2 regions of the Hydrogenophaga sp. SL48 genome follow, and region 1 is predicted to be linked to the other one. Evidence: riboswitches for the same ligand, from Rfam matches in the RefSeq annotation. Region 1 holds a riboswitch; the other holds the start of a gene.

What was found. A riboswitch is a leader RNA that binds a small molecule or an ion and turns the genes downstream of it on or off. The one in region 1 is predicted to bind S-adenosylhomocysteine.
Region 2: it holds a riboswitch for S-adenosylhomocysteine, as region 1 does, so the genes downstream of both, ahcY (adenosylhomocysteinase) here and metH (methionine synthase) in region 1, are expected to answer to the same signal.

The regions. Positions count from the first base shown of each region.
Region 1 is NZ_CP063400.1:4,198,232-4,201,642, reverse strand. It holds gene IM738_RS19885 (Fic family protein) at 63-1,211, shown strand; S-adenosyl-L-homocysteine riboswitch at 1,274-1,397, shown strand; gene metH (methionine synthase) at 1,423-3,411, shown strand, end outside.
Region 2 is NZ_CP063400.1:5,290,669-5,294,079, reverse strand. It holds gene IM738_RS25215 (TlyA family RNA methyltransferase) at 1-103, opposite strand, end outside; gene ahcY (adenosylhomocysteinase) at 254-1,687, opposite strand; S-adenosyl-L-homocysteine riboswitch at 1,755-1,842, opposite strand; gene IM738_RS25205 (HAD-IIB family hydrolase) at 1,897-2,712, shown strand; gene IM738_RS25200 (MFS transporter) at 2,709-3,411, shown strand, end outside.

The DNA.
Region 1 (3,411 bases):
ACGCTTGTCTCAAATGAAAGCATTCTTTAATATCAAGGCCGTGTTCAAAAGAGGACTTGCACATGAAGCGCGTCACCGGCACCTACATCACCCAGACCACCCTCGGGGAGCCGGTCAAAGCGTTTGTGCCTCACGCCTTGCCACCCTCGGCTCCGGTTCTGGCGGAATCGGCCTGGGTTGAGCGCAACCGCGCGGCGCAGATGGCGCTGGCGCGCCTGTCGGCTGTGGCGGGGCTGGTGCCTTCGGTGGACTGGCTGCTTTACAGCGCCATCCGCAAGGAGGCCTTGATGACCTCGCAGATCGAAGGCACGCAGGCCACGCTGACCGACCTGTTTGACGACGAGGCCGGGCTGGTGGTGAGCAACACCGACGACGTGGAGGAGGTCACCAACTACCTGCAGGCCTTCCGGCTGGTGCAGGACAACCTGCGCGACGCGTCGGGCCTGCCGATCAGCGTGCGCCTGCTGTGCGATGCGCACCGCCTGTTGCTCAACGGCGTGCGTGGCACCGGCAAGCAACCGGGCGAACTGCGCCGCTCACAAAACTGGATCGGTGGCACGCGCCCGGGCAACGCGGTGTTCGTGCCGCCGCCGGCAGACCGGGTGCCGGTGTTGCTGGCCGATCTGGAGCGTTTCATCCATGCGCCCGCGGGCGGCTTGCCGCCTCTGGTCAAGGTGGCGCTGGTGCACCAGCAGTTCGAAACCATCCACCCGTTTCTGGACGGCAATGGGCGCATGGGGCGGCTGCTGATCGCGGCCCTGCTGGAGCATTGGGGCCTGCTGCCCGAGCCTTTGCTCTACCTGAGCGGTTACCTGAAGCGGCACCAGAGTGCCTACTACCGGCACCTGTCCGACGTGCGCACCGAGGGCGACTGGGAGGGCTGGGTCGGCTTCTTTTTGGAAGGCGTCGAGGTGGCTGCGGCCGAGGCGGAGAAAGACATCGTGGCGCTGGCCACCCTGGTGGCGGCCGACCGCCGGCGTTTGCTGCAACACGCCAAGGCAGGCCCGGCCAGCTACCGGCTGTTTGAGTTGCTGCCGACCATGCCGCGCTTCAGTGTGGAGCGGGTCCGGGCGGCGTTGAACACCACGTTTCCCACCGCCAGCGCGGCTGTCAAACTGCTGCAGGAACTGGGGATCGTGACCGAGGTCACCGGGCAGAAGAAGAACCGCAGCTTCAGCTATCAGGCGTACATCGACCTGCTCAGCCGCTGAACCGCCGCTGATGCGGCGTTCGGTCGAACCCCCGCGCCGGGGGCGTTGGCATAAAATCACCCCCTCTCAAGGAGCGCTGCAGCGCCGGGGGCATCGACCAGATGCCCGCACCCGGTGTCAGGCTTGAGACGTCGGGGCCACACGGTCCCGGCCGGTCGCACAGACCTGCAACGGCGCTCACCAGTTTTTGCCCGCAACCCTGGTGAGCCTCATGTCCGTTGTTTCCGATACCGCCGTTTCCGATTCCGCCGTTTCCCCTTCTTCGTCCGCCGCCGTGCCGCCCATGCTGCTGTCCGGCCTGGAGCCGCTGCGCATCGGCGAAGGCAGCCTGTTCGTCAACGTGGGCGAACGCACCAACGTGACCGGCTCCAAGGCCTTCGCCCGCATGATCCTCAACGGCGAGTACGAGCAGGCGTTGGCCGTGGCGCGCCAGCAGGTGGAAAACGGCGCGCAGGTGATCGACATCAACATGGACGAGGCCATGCTCGACAGCAAGGCCGCGATGGTGAAGTTCCTGAACCTGATCGCTGGCGAGCCCGACATCGCGCGCGTGCCGGTGATGGTGGACAGCTCGAAGTGGGAGGTGATCGAGGCCGGCCTGCGCTGCGTGCAGGGCAAGGGCGTCGTCAACTCGATCAGCATGAAAGAGGGCGTGGACGAGTTCAAGCGCCAGGCCGGTCTGGTCAAGCGCTACGGCGCCGCCGCGGTGGTGATGGCCTTTGACGAAAAGGGCCAGGCCGACACCTACGAACGCAAGGTCGAGATCTGCGAGCGCGCCTACCGCGTGCTGGTGGACGAGGTGGGCTTCCCGCCCGAAGACATCATCTTCGACCCCAACATCTTCGCCATCGCCACCGGCATCGAAGAGCACAACAACTACGCGGTCGATTTCATCAACGCCACGCGCTGGATCAAGCAGCACCTGCCGGGCGCCAAGGTGAGTGGCGGCGTGTCCAACGTGTCGTTCAGCTTCCGCGGCAACGACCCGGTGCGCGAGGCCATCCACACCGTGTTCCTGTACCACGCGATCCAGGCGGGCATGGACATGGGCATCGTCAACGCGGGCATGGTGGGCGTGTACGACGAGCTGGAGCCCGAGCTGCGCGAGCGCGTGGAAGACGTGGTCTTGAACCGCCGGCCTGATGCGGGCGAGCGCCTCGTGGAAGTGGCCGAAAACGCCAAGGGTGCGGCCAAGGACGACAGCAAGAAAAACGAGTGGCGCGCGCTGCCGATCCGCGAGCGCCTGAGCCACGCGCTGGTGCGCGGCATGAACGAGTTCATCACCGAAGACACGGAAGAAATGTGGCGCCAGATCGAAGCCGATGGCGGCCGCCCGCTCAACGTGATCGAAGGCCCGCTGATGGACGGCATGAACGTCGTGGGTGACCTGTTCGGCCAGGGCAAGATGTTCCTGCCGCAGGTGGTGAAAAGCGCGCGCGTGATGAAGCAGGCCGTGGCCCACCTGCTGCCCTACATCGAAGCCGAAAAACTGGCCCAGGCCGCCGCCGGCCAGGACGTGAAGACGAAGGGCAAGATCGTGATCGCCACGGTCAAGGGCGACGTGCACGACATCGGCAAGAACATCGTCACCGTCGTGCTCCAGTGCAACAACTTCGAGGTCGTGAACATGGGCGTGATGGTGCCCTGCCACGAGGTGCTGGCCAAGGCCAAGGAAGAGGGCGCGGACATCGTGGGCCTCTCCGGCCTGATCACGCCCAGCCTGGAAGAGATGCAGTACGTGGCCAGCGAGATGGAGAAGGACGCCCACTTCCGCGAGAAGCAGATCCCGCTGCTGATCGGCGGCGCCACCTGCAGCCGCGTGCACACCGCCGTGAAGATCGCGCCGCACTACAGCGGCCCTGTTGTTTATGTGCCGGACGCCTCGCGCAGCGTGAGCGTGGCGCAGGGCCTGCTCTCCGACCAGGCGGCGCAGTACATCGCCGACTTGAACGCCGACTACGACAAGGTGCGCACACAACACGCCAACAAGAAACAGGTGCCACTGTGGTCGCTGGACAAGGCGCGCGCCAACAAGTGGCACCCGTCTTCACTCCCTCTCCCTCTGGGAGAGGGCGGGGGTGAGGGCTCGCCCGCAGCAGCCTCGCCGGACGCCGTGGCCTGGGCCAGCTTCAAACCCACGAAACCCAAGTTCATCGGCAAGCGCCAGTTCAAGAACTTCGACCTCGCCGAGATCGCGAAG
Region 2 (3,411 bases), 1.1 Mb from region 1:
CGCCGGGTGACACACGCCAGCGCACCCCCGCGGCGATCAGCCGTTGGGCCTGCGAACGGGATGCGGCAAGGCCGCGGTCAACGAGCAATTGATCGGCACGCATGGAGACTCAATGCAACGGGTAAAGCGACTTCGCCGGAGCGAAACGAGCGGTCCGAAGGCCGCGAGACCCCAGGGCGCCGCGGAACCGGCTCCGCCGGGCCGCCAGCGCCGCCCCCTTGGGGGGTGACGCCGAAGGCGGCGCGGGGGGTACTCAGTACCGATACGTGTCGGGCTTGTACGGGCCCTGCTTCGGCACGCCGATGTACGCGGCCTGCTCGTCGCTCAGCTCGGTCAGCATGGCGCCCACCTTCTTCAGGTGCAGGCGCGCGACCTTCTCGTCCAGGTGCTTGGGCAACACATAGACCTTGCCCACTTCGTAGAAATCGCTGTGCGTGAACAGTTCGATCTGTGCGATGGTCTGGTTGGCGAAGCTCGACGACATCACGAAGCTGGGGTGGCCGGTGCCGCAGCCCAGGTTCACCAGACGGCCCTTGGCCAGCAGGATGATGCGCTTGCCGTCCGGGAAGATCACGTGATCGACCTGGGGCTTGATCTCTTCCCACTCGTACTGTTCCAGCGTGGCGACCTGGATCTCGTTGTCAAAGTGGCCGATGTTGCAGACGATGGCCTGGTCCTTCATGGCGACCATGTGCTCGTGGCGGATCACGTCCTTGTTGCCGGTCGTGGTCACGAAGATGTCGGCCTTGTCGGCGGCGTATTCCATGGTCACGACCTTGTAACCTTCCATCGCGGCCTGCAGGGCGTTGATGGGGTCGATCTCGGTCACCCAGACCTGGGCGCTCAGGGCGCGCAGGGCCTGGGCCGAGCCCTTGCCCACGTCGCCGTAGCCGGCCACGCAGGCGACCTTGCCGGCGATCATCACGTCGGTGGCGCGCTTGATGCCGTCCACCAGGCTCTCGCGGCAGCCGTACAGGTTGTCGAACTTGCTCTTGGTCACCGAGTCGTTCACGTTGATGGCGCGGAACATCAGCGAGCCCTTGACGCTCATTTCCTTCAGGCGGTGCACGCCGGTGGTGGTCTCTTCGGTCACGCCGATGATCTGCGCGCCCTTGCGGCTGTACCAGGTCGGGTCCACGGCCAGCTTGGCCTTGATGGCGGCGAAGACGATCTGCTCTTCTTCGCTCGTGGGGTTGGCCAGCACGCTCTGGTCCTTCTCGGCCTGCTTGCCCAGGTGCATGAGCATGGTGGCGTCGCCGCCGTCGTCCAGGATCATGTTCGGGCCTTCGCCTTCGGTGCCGGCGGCGCCGAATTCAAAGATGCGGTGCGTGTAGTCCCAGTAGTCGGCCAGGCTCTCGCCCTTGATGGCGAACACCGGCGTGCCGCTGGCGGCGATGGCGGCGGCGGCGTGGTCCTGCGTGGAGAAGATGTTGCACGAGGCCCAGCGCACCTGGGCACCCAGGGCCTGCAGGGTTTCGATCAGCACGGCCGTCTGGATGGTCATGTGCAGCGAGCCGGTGACGCGCGCGCCCTTGAGCGGCTGCGCCTTGGCGAACTCTTCGCGGATCGCCATCAGGCCGGGCATTTCGGTCTCGGCGATGCGGATTTCTTTGCGGCCCCAGGCGGCCAGGCTGATGTCGGTGATGGCGCAGTCGGTGTTGACGGCGGTCGGGATGCGAGCGTTCATGGAAACTCCAGATGAGGTTGGCAAGAACCACTGGCATGAACAGGCAAAAAAAAGCCCATCACACGTCAGTGGATGAGCGTCGTTGCATGGATTTCCGAGCCTCACGCCCCACGCTGACCGGTGGTCAGGGGTGCGCTGCAACGCTCCTCGGATCGGGGGATTCTACCGCAGCCCCGGTTTTTTGACATCTGCGAAACTGCTCCCCCTTTATGCCCCACTTCCCCCTTTCCCCGTCACTGGCCGACTGGCCGCAGACCGAGCGCGCCGGCATCCACGGGGTGCTCACCGACATCGACGACACGCTCACCACCGAAGGCGCCATCACGCCCGACGCGCTGGCCGCACTGCACCGGCTGCGCGCGGTCGGCCTGCCGGTGTTCGCCATCACCGGGCGCCCGGCGGGCTGGAGCGAGGCCTTTGCACTGGCCTGGCCGGTGAACGCCATCGTCGCGGAGAACGGCGCCGTGGCCTTGTGGCGCGGGGCGGACGGCGCGCTGTGCAAGGCCTGGCTGCAGGACGAGGCCACGCGGCGCGCCAACGCAACCCAGCTGCAGGCGGTGGCGCAGCACATCCTGAGCGCGCTGCCGCACACCCGGCTGTCGCAGGACAGCCCCGGCCGCGAAACCGACATCGCCATCGACCACAGCGAGTTCACGCAACTGGACGAGGCGACCATCGCTCAGGTGGTGCGGCTGATGCAGGACGGCGGGCTGAACGCCACCGTGAGCTCGATCCACATCAACGGCTGGATCGGCGGCCACGACAAGCTGGCCGGCGCTCGCTGGATCGTGCGCGAGCGGCTCGGCCGCGACCTCGACGCCGAGCTGCGGCGCTGGGTCTATGTCGGCGACTCGACCAACGACGCCACCATGTTCGGCCACTGCCCTCACAGCGTGGGCGTGGCCAATGTGGCTCGCTTCTGGGACCGGCTCGCGCACCGGCCGCGGTATGTGACGCAGCGCGAGCGCGGCGCCGGTTTTGCCGAGGTGGCGCAGGCCGTGCTCTCGGCGCGGGAGGCCTCGTGAGCGAACACCCGCTGCCACCCGGCCACAGCGGCACCGCCCTGCCCGCGGCGCCACCGCCCCATGCCCGGCTCGGCCTCTGGGCCATCTTCGGCTCCACCTTCTTCGAGCTGGTGGGCTATTTCATGCTGCTGCCGCTGCTGCTGTTGCGGCTCAAGGGCGCCGACGTGTCCACCACCCTGGCCGGGCTGTTCGCGGCCAGCGGCTGGGTGGGGGTGTTCGTCATCACACCGTTTGCCTCGGCCATCACGCAGCGGCTGGGGCGGCGGCCCACGCTCTGGCTGGCGGCGGCGGTGCCGGTGGTGAGCACCACGGGCTTTCTGTTCACCGACTGGCTGCCGGCGTGGTTCGTGCTCGATTTCATCGCCGGCGCGGCCTCGGGCCTGCGCTGGGTGCTGGCCGAGGCGGTGGTGGCCGAGTTCGCGCCGCCGCAGCAACGCGGGCGCATGGTCGGTCTGTTCGAGACCATGGTGGGCACCACCTTCGTGATCGGCCCCGCGCTGCTGGCGTGGGTCGGCCCACAGAACCCGGTGGCGCTGTGGCTGGTGCTGGGCAGCCTGGCCATCGGGCTGGTCTGGAGCCTGCTGATCCCGCCGCTGCCCAGCGCCGCCGACGCGCACAGCGCGCGCGTGGGCCTGCACGGCGTGTGGCACGCCCTGCGCGCCCACCCGCTGATCATGACGGTGGGCTTTGTCGGCGGCT